4 regions of the Pseudoalteromonas sp. NZS100_1 genome follow, and region 1 is predicted to be linked to each of the others. Evidence: predicted binding sites of a transcription regulator. Region 1 holds the regulator's gene; each other region holds the start of a gene.

What was found. The regulator sigma-54, encoded in region 1, starts transcription at its own class of promoters, with help from an activator protein. The targets are predictions, from matches to a motif close to GTTGGCACGNNNNTNGNNT.
Region 2: a site for sigma-54 is predicted at 2,200-2,218, ahead of glnA (glutamate--ammonia ligase). Genes of this name have one in related genera too.
Region 3: a site for sigma-54 is predicted at 1,412-1,430, ahead of flgJ (flagellar assembly peptidoglycan hydrolase FlgJ). Genes of this name have one in related genera too.
Region 4: a site for sigma-54 is predicted at 1,686-1,704, ahead of I6F66_RS16920 (EF-hand domain-containing protein). Genes of this name have one in related genera too.

What each region holds. Positions count from the first base shown of each region.
Region 1 covers NZ_JADYXN010000004.1:37,981-41,848, reverse strand. Annotated here, with positions in the region: gene lptC (LPS export ABC transporter periplasmic protein LptC) at 1-150, shown strand, start outside; gene lptA (lipopolysaccharide transport periplasmic protein LptA) at 140-685, shown strand; gene lptB (LPS export ABC transporter ATP-binding protein) at 682-1,407, shown strand; gene I6F66_RS03870 (RNA polymerase factor sigma-54) at 1,477-2,976, shown strand; gene hpf (ribosome hibernation promoting factor) at 3,003-3,290, shown strand; gene ptsN (PTS IIA-like nitrogen regulatory protein PtsN) at 3,295-3,747, shown strand; gene rapZ (RNase adapter RapZ) at 3,766-3,868, shown strand, end outside.
Region 2 covers NZ_JADYXN010000009.1:113,292-117,159, forward strand. Annotated here, with positions in the region: gene typA (translational GTPase TypA) at 1-1,766, opposite strand, end outside; gene glnA (glutamate--ammonia ligase) at 2,274-3,680, shown strand; gene I6F66_RS08575 (DUF4124 domain-containing protein) at 3,794-3,868, shown strand, end outside.
Region 3 covers NZ_JADYXN010000001.1:156,992-160,859, forward strand. Annotated here, with positions in the region: gene flgK (flagellar hook-associated protein FlgK) at 1-357, opposite strand, end outside; gene flgJ (flagellar assembly peptidoglycan hydrolase FlgJ) at 359-1,375, opposite strand; gene I6F66_RS00760 (flagellar basal body P-ring protein FlgI) at 1,548-2,642, opposite strand; gene flgH (flagellar basal body L-ring protein FlgH) at 2,654-3,337, opposite strand; gene flgG (flagellar basal-body rod protein FlgG) at 3,354-3,868, opposite strand, start outside.
Region 4 covers NZ_JADYXN010000030.1:8,262-12,129, reverse strand. Annotated here, with positions in the region: gene I6F66_RS16930 (TrkH family potassium uptake protein) at 1-616, shown strand, start outside; gene I6F66_RS16925 (flagellar brake protein) at 661-1,320, shown strand; gene I6F66_RS16920 (EF-hand domain-containing protein) at 1,785-1,997, shown strand; gene I6F66_RS16915 (calmodulin) at 2,137-2,349, shown strand; gene I6F66_RS16910 (EF-hand domain-containing protein) at 2,427-2,642, shown strand; gene trkA (Trk system potassium transporter TrkA) at 2,724-3,868, opposite strand, start outside.

The DNA.
Region 1 (3,868 bases):
GATATAAAGCTATTAACAATGCGTTCGGAGCAACCCGTTATCATCACTGGACCCAATTTAAAAATCACTGGTAAAGGCCTAGAAGCCGACTTAAAAACCGAAGTGATAAAACTAATTAACCATACGCGAACCATATATTATGACCAATAAAATATTAAAATCACTTATTATTCCTACACTTATACTAGCGTTTAATAGTAGTGCTGCAGAGCAAAACACGCAACCGGCTGCAAATCAAATTTCAATAAGCGCCGATAAGCAAGAAGGTCAATTAAAAGCTAATGTCGGGATTTTTGAGAAAAACGTTGAAATTATTCACGGTAACCGCCGTATCACAGCCGACCGCTTAGAAGTACATAAACGCGATGAACTTGGCGATAATAAACAATTATTAATTGCTACAGGTAGCCCTGCGCACTTTGAAGAAAAGCAATCAGATGGCACGACTATGAGCGCCAGTGCTGACGAAGTACGTTATGATGTATCTAAGCGTTTTTTAACGCTTGTTGGTAATGCACAAGTATCGCAAGCGGGACAAAAAATAAATGCTAAAAGCATTACCTACGATATAGAGCAGCAGCTAATCAGTGCCGAAAAAGATGAAAACTCAACTGACCGCGTTCACACAATTTTAGTACCAATCGAGACTAAAAAAAGTAAAAAAAGCGACAAAGGTCAACCATGAGCACATTAAAAGCAGAGCTATTAGCAAAGAGCTATAAAGGCCGTGAAGTTGTAAAAAACGTCGGCCTTGAAGTCAAAGCTGGCAGTATTGTTGGCTTACTTGGCCCTAACGGCGCAGGTAAAACTACCACGTTTTATATGATAGTAGGACTTGTACCTAGCGACAAAGGTAAAATATCGATAGACGATAACGATATTACTCTTTTACCTATGCATAGTCGTGCTAGATTAGGCATTGGCTACTTACCGCAAGAGTCTTCAATATTCAGAAAGCTGACTGTTTATCAAAACTTAATGGCCATTTTAGAAACGCGCAAAGAGTTAAATAAACAAGCTAGAGAAGACACTCTCGATAAATTATTAGATGAATTTAGCATACAACACATTCGTGATAGCCAAGGTATGGCATTGTCGGGTGGCGAACGTCGTCGTGTTGAAATAGCACGTGCGCTGGCAGCAGATCCTAAATTTATATTACTGGATGAACCATTTGCAGGTGTTGACCCGATTTCGGTATTAGACATAAAGAAAATAATAGAACATCTTAAAAATCGTGGGATTGGTGTATTAATTACCGATCATAACGTAAGAGAAACCCTTGATGTTTGTGAAAAAGCCTACATTGTTTCTCATGGGGAGCTGATTGCATCAGGTACTCCAGAACACGTATTAAATGATAAAACAGTACGCGATGTTTACTTAGGCGAGCAATTTAGGCTGTAACATTTACGCCATGTCTTTAAGCATCTGCTAGTATTAATTATAACAACATAAAAGGATTGTTAGAGATACATGAGGCAATCACTACAGCTGCGCATGGGCCAGCAACTTACAATGACTCCACAGCTGCAACAGGCTATTCGTTTGTTGCAACTCAGTACATTGGATCTCCAGCAAGAAATACAAGAAGCTCTCGACAGCAACCCGCTATTAGAGGTTGAAGAACCAGACTATTCCGAAGACGCTGCAGGTAAAAACGAGCAAAAAGCAGATACAGATGACATAACTGTTAGCGCATCTGCCGATGATGCTCCAAGCGAATACGAACAAGATAGTGGTGAAGCACTTGCAAAAGACACGCTAAGTGACGACATGGCTATGGATGTTAGTTGGGATGAGTACATGAGTGCCGCCCCAGCAGCATCATCGGGTCCGATGCCTGAAGACGAATCAATATACCAAGGCGCCTCTACTGAAACGCTTCATGAGTATTTAATGTGGCAATTACAACTAACGCCATTTAGCCCTACCGATGAAGCCATTGCTATTGCTATTGTAGAAGCCGTCGATGATTCAGGCATTTTAACACTAAGCTGCGAAGAAATTTTAGAAAGCTTTAATCAAGAAAACGAAGAAGATAACGAAGTTGAACTTGATGAAATTGAAGCAGTATTAAAGCGCATCCAACTGTTTGATCCTGTCGGTATTGCTGCACGTAGTTTACAAGAGTGTTTATGTATTCAACTTAACCAGTTTGATAAAGAAACACCTTACATTAATGAAACGAAAATGATTTTAACCGAGCATATTGATTTATTAGCAGCTCGTGACTATCGTACATTAATGAAGAAGACTAAGCTCAAAGAAGAAGAGCTTAAAGAAGTAATGACATTAATACATACTCTTAGCCCTAAGCCTGCAGATACTATTGTAAGAGAAGAGTCTGAGTATGTTATTCCTGATGTGTCAGTTAAAAAAATTAAAGGCCGCTGGGTTGTTGAGTTAAACCCAGATAGCATGCCTAAAATTCGTGTTAATAGCCAATACGCTGCAATGTCTCGCACTGTAAAATCCAGTGGTGACAGCCAGTTTATTCGCTCGCATTTACAAGAAGCTAAATGGTTTATTAAAAGCTTAGAAAGTAGAAACGACACGCTATTAAAAGTAACAAATTGTATTGTTAAGCAACAACAAGGCTTTTTTGAACACGGTCCTGAAGCCATGAAACCAATGGTTTTAAATGATGTTGCTGAAATGGTAGAAATGCACGAATCAACAATTTCGCGCGTAACAACCCAAAAGTATATGCACACACCCCGTGGTATATTTGAGCTTAAATATTTTTTCTCAAGCCATGTAAGCACCGAAAACGGTGGTGAATGTTCATCTACAGCAATCCGTGCGCTTATCCGAAAATTAATCGCAGCAGAAAACTCAGCAAAACCATTGAGTGATAGCAAAATAGCGGATATATTGGCTGAGCAAGGAATTAAAGTAGCGAGACGTACAATCGCAAAATACCGCGAATCTCTGGCTATTCCACCGTCAAATCAGCGTAAAAGTTTGATTTAAGACGCAAAAAAAAGAGGGTAATGCTTATGCAACTAAACTTAACTGGTCGTCACGTAGAATTAACCGATTCACTAAGAGACTATATTAATACCAAATTTGCGAAGCTAGAAAGACACTCTGATCATATTAATAATGTTCATGTCATTCTCGATGTAGAAAAATTAAATCAAAAAGCAGAAGCCACCATACACGTAAGCGGTGCTGAGCTATTTGCCTCTACAGAACATCAAGATATGTATGCCGCCATTGACTCGTTGATCGACAAGCTCGATCGACAAGTAATTAAACACAAAGAGAAGCTTGCTCGACACTAATATGATGAAATTAAGCTCACTTATATGCCAGGACTGCAGCAAAGCTGCGGTCCTTTTTAATAGCAAAAAAAGAATTTTAGAGTTCATTAGCGAACTTGCTCACGACAAACTTCCGTATTTACCGCAACAAGATATTCTTAATGCTTTAATGAGCAGAGAAAAATTGGGTAGTACAGGTATAGGGCGTGGCATTGCGATTCCTCACGGAAGAATGAGCGGCGCAGAAGAGCCATTAGCTTTAGTGCTCGTTAGTGAAACACCAATAAATTTTGATGCTATAGATAATCGCCCTGTTGATATTTTTGTCGCACTCATCGTACCAGATGGCGATAACCAGCAGCACTTAAAGACTCTAGCAACCATTGCTGATAAACTAAACAACAAAGATTTTTGTAAACAGTTACGCAGTGCAAAATCAGATACTGAGCTTTACCAAGTTATTGTCAATCAATCATAGTTTTATAAAGGGTGTTAAATGGAGTTAATTATCATAAGCGGCCGTTCTGGTTCTGGAAAGTCGGTTGCTTTACGCGTTGTAGAAGATTTAGGTTATTATTGCGTAGATAATATTCCAGTTA
Region 2 (3,868 bases), on a different contig from region 1:
CGGATACGAATGTTTAGTGGAGTTACTTCAACTAGCTCGTCATCATCGATGAACTCAAGCGCTTGCTCAAGTGAGTAGTTAAGGTGTGGAGAAAGCGTTTGCGCTTCATCAGTACCAGATGCACGTACGTTAGTTAACTGCTTGCCTTTAAGGGCGTTAACTGTAAGGTCGTTATCACGGTTATGAATACCGATAACCATACCTTCGTATACTTCAACACCGTGACCGATGAATAAACGGCCGCGTTCTTGTAAGTTGAATAATGCGTTAGTAAGTGCTTTACCCGTTGCGTTTGCAATCATTACGCCGTTCTTACGAACACCGATGTCGCCACCTTTGTGAGGACCGTAATGATCGAACGTATGGTACATAAGACCAGAACCCGAAGTAAGCGTCATGAAATCAGTTTGGAAACCAATTAAACCACGGCTAGGGATCATGAAATCTAAACGCATACGGCCTTTGCCATCTGGAGTCATGTTAGTAAGTTCACCTTTACGTAGGCCAACTTGTTCCATAACAGAACCTTGGTGCTCGTCTTGACAGTCAATAGTAACTGTTTCAAACGGTTCTTCTAGAACGCCATCTACAGTACGTAAGATAACTTCTGGACGAGAAACTGAAAGCTCGTAACCTTCACGACGCATGTTTTCGATTAAGATACCTAGGTGTAATTCACCACGACCAGAAACACGGAAGCTATCTGGGCTACCAGTATCTTCAACGCGAAGTGCTACGTTGTGTACTAATTCTTTGTCTAAACGCTCACGGATATTACGTGACGTTACAAACTTACCTTCTTTACCACAGAAAGGTGAGTTATTTACAGAGAATGTCATTGTTACAGTTGGCTCATCAACACTTAGTGGTGGTAATGCTTCAACGTTTCCTGGGAAACAAACTGTATCAGAAATCTTAAGCTCACCAATACCTGTTACAGTTACGATGTTACCAGCGTAAGCTCTGTCAGTTTCGATACGTTCAAGACCTAGGTAGCTTTGTACTGCGCCAATTTTACCATTACGTGTAGTGCCATCAGCACTGATAATAGTAACTTGTTGGTTAGGAGCAACAGAACCACGTTTAATACGACCAATACCAACTACACCAACATAAGAGTTGTAATCTAGTTGAGAAATTTGCATTTGGAAGTCACCTTCAGGATCTGCATCCGGTGGTGATACTTCGTCAACGATCATCTTGAACATAGGTTCCATGTTATCTGATGGCTCGTCTAAATCTAGTGTTGCCCAGCCGTTGATAGCTGAAGCGTAGATTACTTTAAAATCTAACTGTTCGTCAGTTGCGCCAAGGTTGTCGAATAAATCAAAGATTTGATCCATAACCCAATCAGGACGTGAACCTGGCTTATCAATTTTATTGATAACTACGATTGGCTTTAAGCCTTGCGCGAATGCCTTTTGCGTAACGAAACGCGTTTGTGGCATTGGACCTTCTTGAGCATCAACAAGTAATAATACTGAGTCAGCCATCGAAAGTACGCGTTCAACTTCACCACCGAAATCGGCGTGTCCCGGAGTATCTACGATATTGATATGGTAGTCGTTCCAAGAAATGGCTGTGTTTTTAGCCAAAATGGTAATACCACGTTCTTTCTCAATGTCGTTTGAGTCCATCACGCGCTCTTCGTTACCGCCGCGTGTTTCTAATGTACCTGATTGCTCAAGTAGTTTGTCAACCAGAGTTGTTTTACCGTGGTCAACGTGCGCGATAATCGCTATATTTCTTAACTTTTCGATGCTCATATATTTACTCAGAGAAATTAAATTCTCAATGATCCTGCAAGATCTACGCACTCATCCACGCTTTCGCGAGATGTCCCAGCATAGGATTTAAAAGGGCGCATATTATCCCTCATTAATGACATGGATGAAAGTTTATCCAATACATATTTTAAAACTTTCTCAATACTTTTACTAAGTATCTGTTTTATATATGACAATTATATGAATTAAATTTCAATATTTTTTTGAAAAACAGTCTTTTTGACTATTTTCCCGATCTTTTTGTTACTCTTTTGCATTTAGGTTATGCTAATTTCAGCTGATTAAATTAACAACAAATTACGCTCTGTAAATTTTGCACCGAAATGGAATATTTACGCACCAACATGGTGCGTTTGTATATTCCATTTTGATGCAATGATATTTTTTTAATTTATAAACAGCCAGTTACAATAATGGCACAAAATCAGCTTAGTAAATACCAAAGCAATTATGCAGCAATAACAAAACCTAATAGTTGGAGGACACATGTCACAATCGGTTTTAGATTTTATTAAAGAAAATGACGTCAAGTTCATTGATTTACGCTTTACTGACACTAAGGGTAAAGAACAGCATGTTTCTATTCCTCATCACCAAGTTGATGAAGACTTTTTTGAAGACGGTAAAATGTTCGACGGTTCTTCAATTGCAGGCTGGAAAGGCATAAACGAATCAGACATGGTATTAATGCCAGTGCCTGAGTCAATCAAACTAGACCCTTTCACAGAAGAAGCGACATTAATTTTACGTTGTGACGTAGTAGAGCCTTCTACACTACAAGGTTATGAGCGCGACCCGCGTTCTGTTGCTAAGCGTGCTGAAGACTACATGCGCTCTACAGGTATTGCAGATACAGTTTTATTTGGCCCAGAGCCAGAGTTTTTCGTATTTGACGACGTTAAATACAAATCAGATATGTCTGGTTCTATGTACAAAATTGATTCTAAGCAAGCTGCTTGGAACTCAGATAAAGAATATGCAGATGGCAACACAGGTCACCGTCCAGGTGTTAAAGGCGGTTACTTCCCAGTTGCTCCAGTTGATGACTTCCAAGATTGGCGTTCAGCTACGTGTCTAGTTCTAGAAGAAATGGGCCAAGTAGTAGAAGCACATCACCACGAAGTAGCAACAGCAGGTCAAAACGAAATTGCTACTCGCTTTAATACAATGGTATTAAAAGCGGATGAAATCCAAGAAATGAAATATGTTATCCACAACATGGCTCACTTATACGGTAAAACGGCAACGTTTATGCCTAAGCCAGTTGTTGGTGATAACGGTTCTGGTATGCATTGTCACCAGTCACTTGCTAAAGATGGTGTAAACCTTTTTGCTGGTGATAAGTACGGCGGTCTTTCTGAAGATGCACTTTACTACATTGGCGGTATCATCAAGCATGCTAAAGCAATTAACGCTTTTGCAAATGCGTCTACTAACTCGTACAAACGTTTAGTACCAGGTTTTGAAGCACCAGTTATGCTTGCATACTCTGCACGTAACCGTTCTGCATCAATCCGTATCCCAGTGGTTCCATCTGAAAAAGGTCGTCGTATTGAAGTACGCTTCCCGGATCCAACAGCTAACCCATACCTTGCTTTCTCAGCAATGCTTATGGCTGGCCTTGATGGTATCAAAAACAAGATCCACCCTGGCGATGCGATGGACAAAGATTTATACGACTTACCAGCTGAAGAAGCAGCAGAAATTCCAACTGTTGCAGCATCACTTGACGAAGCACTATCTGCACTTAGCGCAGACCGTGAATTCTTAACTCAAGGTGGTGTATTCACTGACGACTTAATCGATGCTTACATCTCACTTAAGTCTCAAGAAGTTGAAAAGCTTAACATGACAACTCACCCAGTTGAGTTTGAAATGTACTACAGCTGTTAATTAAGCTGTAAAATATATGTGTGTTCTCAAGCCCGCTTTGCGGGCTTTTTTAATGGTAAAATTAAACAAACTCCACTAAAGTTAAGTTACCGATAAAAATGCAGGGCTGCAGAGTGAATAACAAGATTTTATTACTATTAATTACTTTAGGATTAAGTAATTATGGTTACGCAGGTGAAACAAAAATA
Region 3 (3,868 bases), on a different contig from region 1:
GGTAGATGACGGCTGATTAAGCGCTTCTTGTACGTTATTAAATAAAGAGTTAATTCCGGTCGAAAGGTTGTTCGACTCTTCAGAAAAAATAGTATCAACTCTATTTGCCTCAGTAATAAACTGATCGAAAAACGATTTATTAGAGGTGTCACGATTTAGCTGTGACTGAGCAAACTCGTTTAGTAATCGGTATGTTTCGCCCCGCCCTACTTGGTTATCAACCATAGTGGTAAACTCTGTACGCTCACGTACGTAGCCTACGGTATTTACATTGGCGATATTTTTACTTGTCGTTTGCAATAGCTCCGAGCTTGCTCTAACCCCAGAACTGGCAATGTTTAATAAATTAAACGACATGTTACTCTACTCCTTGGCGGATCACGTTTGCCGCAATGTCTTTTAGCTGACTGCTATTGAGTACTTTTTTTATTTTGCTGGCATAATTTGGATCGGTTGCATAACCTGCTTTTTGTAATGAATCTAAAAAGTCGTTTGGTTTTGCTGTATTTTGTAATGCTTCTTTGTAGCGTGGGTTTTGCGTTAAAAAATCAACGAAGTCGTTCACGCTATCTTTAATTGAATCGTAGGCTCTAAAGCTGGCTTGTTTTTTAACGGGTGTGCCTTGTTCAAACTCAAGCGTTACTTTACTTGCTTTGTCACCTTCCCAGCTTTTATCTGACTTAATATTAAATAGGTTATTTGAGCTGCCACCGTCACTTTTATTAATAATGTGCTTACCCCAACCGGTTTCAAGTGCCGCTTGTGCAACCATTACCGCAGGGTTTAAACCAATTTTTTGCGCTGCAGTTTTAGCGTGTTCCCACACTGAACTTACAAACTCTTCTGCATTTTTAAATGTTGGGCTATCGGCTTTAGACTCTGCAGTATTAACCTTAGGCTCAGCAATATCGGCTTTAGTGCTCTTAACGATAAGATCGGGTTGATTATTTTTTTGCTCATGAGGAAGAGCGGATCCAACTTGCATATCGCTAAAAATATCGTTGGTTGTTCTAAGTACAGAGCCTGGCATAAAGTTTTTAGACTCAGGCGATAACTGCTGAACAATTAAATCGGCAAGGCCTAAAGAGCCATTTGATGAAAGCTCTGTAGAAAGTTGCTGATCGTGCATTTCTTCAAAAAACTTTACGCCACTTGAATTAAATGGACTGTCTTTGTCTTCAAATGCTTCGTTGGCTTTGCGCATTCCTTTGAGCAGCATTTGCGTAAAAATAGCTTCAAATTGTGCGGCCGCTTTTTTAAGCGCAGCTTTAGAGGCATCAGTTGATGCATCGCCACTGGTTAAGGCTTCTTTACGAAGTGAATCTAAGTTGCCTAAATCAAAAAAGTTTTGCTTATCGAGGTGGTTAGTTTCCATCGGCTTTTTGACACAAAATGAATAATGTAATTAAAAATGCAAAAATTGAGCCACTACCGATAAAACGAGGAAGATAAAAATAATAAACTTGAGTTGCTGTAAATAAAAAGCCCTATATCTAATTTCAAAAATATAGGGCTTAAGTAATACGTTATTTATTGGCTTGGGTTATTTATATAACAACTAACTGTCCGTTAATTGCGCCGGCTTCTTTTAGTGCTTCTAAAATAGCCATTAAGTCACCAGGCGCTGCGCCTACTTCGTTAATTGCGCGAACTAAATCGTCAAGGCTTACACCTGGATTAAATACAAAGGCGCGCGAGTCGTCTTGGTTTACATCAATAATACTTTGCTGTGTGACAACTGTATCACCGTTTGCTAGCGGGTTTGGTTGTGACACATTTTGTTGCTCTGCAATTGTTACTGTTAAGCCACCGTGAGTTATAGCCGCAGGCTGAAGCTTAACGTTTTTGCCAATAACAATTGTACCGGTGCGCGAGTTAACTATAATTTTAGCGGCCATGTCAGCTGGTTTAAATTCTAAGTTTTCGAGTGTCGATAAGTACGATACACGCTGGGATGCATCGCGTGGTGCAATAACACGGATAGAAACAGAATCAATTGCTTGTGCGCTATTTGGGCCAACTAAGTCATTAATTGTTTTTTCTAGGCGTTTTGCCGTTGTAAAGTCTGGACGGTTTAGGTTGAAGGTAATGTAATCGCCTTGCATAAATGGGCTTTCTACAGTGCGTTCAACTGTTGCGCCATTTGGTATACGACCAACTGTAGGGGTGTTAATTACAACCTTACTACCATCAAGGCCTTGTGCGCCTAAGCCACCAACAATTAAGCTTCCTTGTGCAATTGCATACACGTTACCGTCTACACCCTTTAAAAAAGTTTGTAGTAAAGTACCGCCACGTAAACTGCCTGCACTACCAATAGAAGAAACCGTAATATCTATTGTTTGCCCGGGCTTTCTAAATGCGGGTAATTCTGCATGCACAGCAACAGCGGCAACATTTTTAATTTTAGGACTTTGAGTTGAAGGCAGCGTAATACCAAAGCTGTTCAACATGCCTCTAAAACTTTGTTGTGTATATGAGTTTTGCTCACCAGTGCCCGGTAAACCAACCACTAAGCCATAACCAACTAATTGGTTAGAGCGCACGCCCTCAACCATAGACACATCTTTTATGCGCTCAGCACTGGCAGTAAACTGCCAACCCAATAACGCAACTAAACATAAAGCTTTAAGGCTATTCATGTTGTTACCCTCTAAAATGGAAACAGCGAACTGCTAAAGAAACGTGTAAGCCAACCAGGACTTTGCGCTTCTTGCGTTTGCCCTTTACCTGAGTATTGAATACGTGCATTAGCAATACGATTTGATTCAACCGTATTATCGGCGCTTACGTCTTGAGGGCGTACTAGCCCTTCTAAACGAATAAACTCTTCACCGGTATTAAGCGTTAGCCATTTTTCGCCGCGTATAACTAAGTTACCATTAGGTAAAACGCGCATTACATTAACCGAAATATCACCCACTAAGCTGTTTGACTGGTTTGATTTTGAATCGCCCGTAAACGACGAATCGCTACCAATACCAAACTGAATACTATCGCCACCTATATTTACAGGTAGACCACCTAAGCCAATCACTGGGTCTAAACTTGCGTCGGTTTCTTTGTCTGTTTCTGTTTTAGCGGCTTTTGTTGCTTGAGTAGACTCTTGCAATTTAACCGTAATTATATCGCCAGTACGTAGCGCTTTTTTATCAGAATATAAGTCGTTTGATGTATGAGTATTAAACAATGAACCTGTGGCTACCAGCGGCTCTAAAATAGGCTCGGGGTACATAGGTGCGTAGTAAGGATCGTCCTGTACTACTTCACTATTTTGCGTAGACATACAGCCACTTAAAAATAATGTGCCCGCTGCAAATAAAATAATATTACGCATAATTCCCCCTACTCTATTAAAGCTGTTGATTGATATAACTCATCATTTCGTCAACGGCCGAAATTACTTTTGAGTTCATTTCGTAAATACGCTGAGTTTCTATTAGGTTTACGAGCTCTTCAGTTACATTTACGTTTGAAGTTTCGAGTGAGCCTTGAATAATGCTACCTAACCCTTCAACACCAGGGTTACCTTGTACCGGCGCACCACTTACAGCTGTTTCGGTATAAAGATTTTGACCGATTGGCTCAAGACCCGACGGATTAATAAAATCACTAATAGTCAGCTGACCAATGACCACGTTATCGGCTTGGCCTGCAACACGTACAGATACTTCGCCGTCTTGCGAAACCGTAATTGATTGCGCGTCATCTGGTACATTCATTTCTGGCTGAATCACATAACCTGCGCCCGATGTAACAATTCGTCCATCGCCATCGGTAGTAAACTGGCCGTTGCGCGAGTAAGCAATATTGCCATCTGGTTGCAGTACTTCAAAAAAACCTTCGCCAGAAATCATCCAATCTAGTG
Region 4 (3,868 bases), on a different contig from region 1:
TATTCAATTAGCGCTGGTGGTTATTTGTTTTACCGTACTTTCCTCTAATGAAATATTTGCTAATGGCGATGAAACCCTCGATCAGGCATTATTTCAAGCTGTTTCTATGAGTACAACAGCAGGCTTTGCTACTGATAACTTTTCAACATGGCCTTTGTTTTTACCTATTTTACTTATATTTTCGAGCTTTATTGGTGGTTGTGCAGGCTCTACTGGTGGTGGTATGAAAGTAGTGCGCGTGTTCTTACTGTACTTGCAGGGTGTGCGTGAGCTTAATCGTTTGGTGCACCCACGGGCTATATATTCAATCAAGCTGGGTCGAAAGGCGTTGCCAGACAAAGTAGTAGAAGCCGTGTGGGGATTTTTCTCTGCGTATGCGTTGGTGTTTATTATTATTATGTTAGCGCTTATGGGCACGGGTATGGATAACATAACTGCGTTCTCAGCCACTGCGGCTTGTTTAAATAACTTAGGTCCAGGTCTGGGTGATGTAGCATCGCATTATGGCGCTATAACCGATGGTGCTAAATGGTTGCTTACCATTGCAATGGTGTTTGGTCGTTTAGAAATATTTACTTTATTAGTACTATTTACGCCTACATTTTGGCGTGGTTAAACGAGCCATTTGAATTTTAAAATACAAGTTAGTGGGAAAGGGATATGCCAACAAATTTAGAAAAGCTAAAGCATATAAGTGTAGGCAGCTTAGTCGACCTAGAAATATTAACACCTACAAGCAGTAAGCGTGTTAAAACTGAATTAGTTGGTTTACTCGATAAACAGTTTATTATTTTAAATTATCCCAATGCAAAGCGTTTACCTGTGGCGAGTGACTATTTACGTGATGGCGTAATGGTTGTTGTAAGAGCGCTTATTGAAGGTAGTGGTGGGCAAGTTATTGCGTTTCGCCAGCAAATTATGTCGGTAGCCTCTCATCCCGCTAAACTCGTGTTTATAAACTTTCCAAAGCAAGTGCAGTTATTTGCGCTACGCTCACAAACACGCATACCTACCTTATTACCTGCAAAGCTAAAACTAAGTGACGATAGGGTACTTGAAGGCCTTATTAAAGACATTTCACTCACTGGTGTAATGTTTGATATTAGAGGCGATCAGCAAGTTGAAAGTATTAAAGATATGCAATGCACTGTCGTACTTAATAGCAGTGATAAAGATTTTGAAGGTGAAATTTGCAGTGTTAAAGAGCATGCCGCAGGTGTGCACTGTGGAATTAAGCTACTAGCAAGCGAGGATGAAATGAAAGCCTTTATGAAAGAGCATTTTATAGACCCTTCTGCGCTTGAGCCTACCGTTGAATAAATAGGTTTTCGCTTATTTGCAACAAAAAGGCATTTTACGTCAGTATTTATAAAATGTTTTTTTCTCTTTCATAATTAAAATTATTATTTAAATAAAACAACTGATTACGTATTATTTTTTACAGCTTATTTTTTGTTATTAAAGCTTCCTCGTTAAAATTTATCTCAATTATTCTTTAAAATCCCTCCTTTTAAAACCGTACACTTAAAAATGTATCTTTTTATATAAACATAACTATATGTTTTTAATGATTTTAATGTCATCTCTTTAAAACGTGTTGCTAAAGGGCAACAATAACTATTCTAAAAACGCCTTCTTGTTGTACGTTTTATATTTAACTTATTGAAAATTAATAGCTTTTAAATGTTGGCATCTAAGTTGTAATAGTCTAAGTGTACTGAACGAAATCGTGATTCAAAGTGAAATACTTAATCGCACACACATAAATTTGAAGGATACATATTATGAAAAGCATTAATAAAACTTTAGCACTTATCGCTATTGCATCTTCTTCAGCCGCTTTTGCTGCAACAGATTTTGACACACTGGATGTAGACGGCAGTGGCACAATTAGCCAAGCAGAAGCATCAGTTGATGCAAAGCTAATGAGCATGTTTTCTGAGCTTGATACTGACCAAAATGGTGAGTTATCAAAAGAAGAATTTTCAGAAGCTTAATTAAAAAGTATTTATCCTGAGTTGCCAAAGACACCTAAGTAGGCAAGGGAGCTTACGAAAGAGGATAACAAGGAAGTGAAAAATTACGTTTTAAGTTAAACGAAGCAATTTTTTTGATAGAACATTGAAGGATTAAGTTATGAAACATTTAAATAAAGCATTAGCACTTATAGTACTAGCATCTTCTTCCGCTGCATTTGCAGCATCAGATTTTGACAGCCTTGATATCGATGGTAGCGGCACAATTAGCCCAAGCGAAGCGGCAGTCGATACAGATTTAATGGCTGAATTTATTGAGCTAGATACCGACGGTAGCGGCGAGCTTTCTAAAGAAGAATTCGCTAATTACTAATTAATCTTTTCAGATTAAACATTTTTCACAGTCAGGGATCTTTGAAAAGGACTTCCCATATTACTAGGAATATTATTATGAAAACATTAAATACAACACTTGCAGTTATCGTTTTAGCATCTTCATCAGCAGCATATGCCGCAGTAGATTTTGCCTCTTTTGATGCAGATGGTAACGGTGCTATTACAATGGAAGAAGCGAAGGTTAACCCTCAGCTTGTAAAGATTTTTGATGATTTGGATACTGATGGTAATGGTGAAATCTCTAAAGAAGAGTTTTCAAAAGTACAGTAATCAATATTTAAGCATACTCCATTAAAGCCGCCTTAGTCAGCGGCTTTTTTGTGTGTTCAATTAACTAATTTAAGGAACTAATTAAAGAAAGATAGCACTTACTTGGAATAGTTTTTCTACAACGGTAATGTGTTTTTTGTCGATTAAAAACATGATGACATGATCGCCCGACATAATAATTGTATCGTCGTGGGCTATCAGTACATCGTCATTACGTACTATTGCGCCAATAGTGGTACCCGCCGGAAGTTTTATATCGGCAATTGCACGACCAACCACTTTAGATGTGTTTTCATCACCATGGGCAACCGCTTCAATAGCTTCTGCCGCACCTTTACGTAGTGAATACACATTAACAATATCACCACGTCGTACGTGCGTTAATAACGCTGATATAGTGGCTTGTTGCGGTGATATGGCAATATCTATTTCGCCGCCTTGTACTAAATCAACGTAAGCTCCACGTTGAATAAGCACCATGGTTTTCTGTGCGCCCATACGCTTTGCAAGCATGGCCGACATAATGTTTGCTTCATCGTCGTTGGTTACGGCAATAAATACATCAACTTGTTCTATATGTTCTTCTGAAAGTAGTTCTTGATCAGATGCATCACCACAAAAAACGACCGTGTTATCGAGCATTTCTGAGAGTTGCTCGGCACGTTCTTTGCTGCGTTCAATTAGTTTAACGGTGTGGTTTTTTTCAAGTGAGCGGGCAAGGCCTGCCCCAATGTTACCGCCACCAGCTATCATAATTTTTTTGTACGAACGCTCAAGTTTTTGTAGCTCGTTCATTACTGCGCGTATATGTTTTGTAGCGGCAATAAAGAATACTTCGTCGTCGGCTTCAATAACGGTGGTACCCAGTGGTTTTATTGCTTTACCCTGGCGGTAAATAGCGGCAACACGAGTTTCTACATTAGGAATATGTTCTTTAAGTGCAGATAACGCATAACCTACTAATAAACCACCATAGTAAGCTTTTACGGCGACTAACGAGAGCATGCCATCGGCAAACTGCAATACTTGCAGAGCACCAGGGTAGTCAATTAAACGGCGAATATACTTAGTGACCAGTGCTTCTGGGGCAATGTAATGATCGATTGGTAAATCATCGTTTTGAAAAAGCTTTTCGCGGTATTTTAAATATTGCTCTGAGCGAATGCGGGCAATTTTAGTGGGCGTTTTAAAAATACTGTATGCCACTTGGCATGCCACCATGTTCA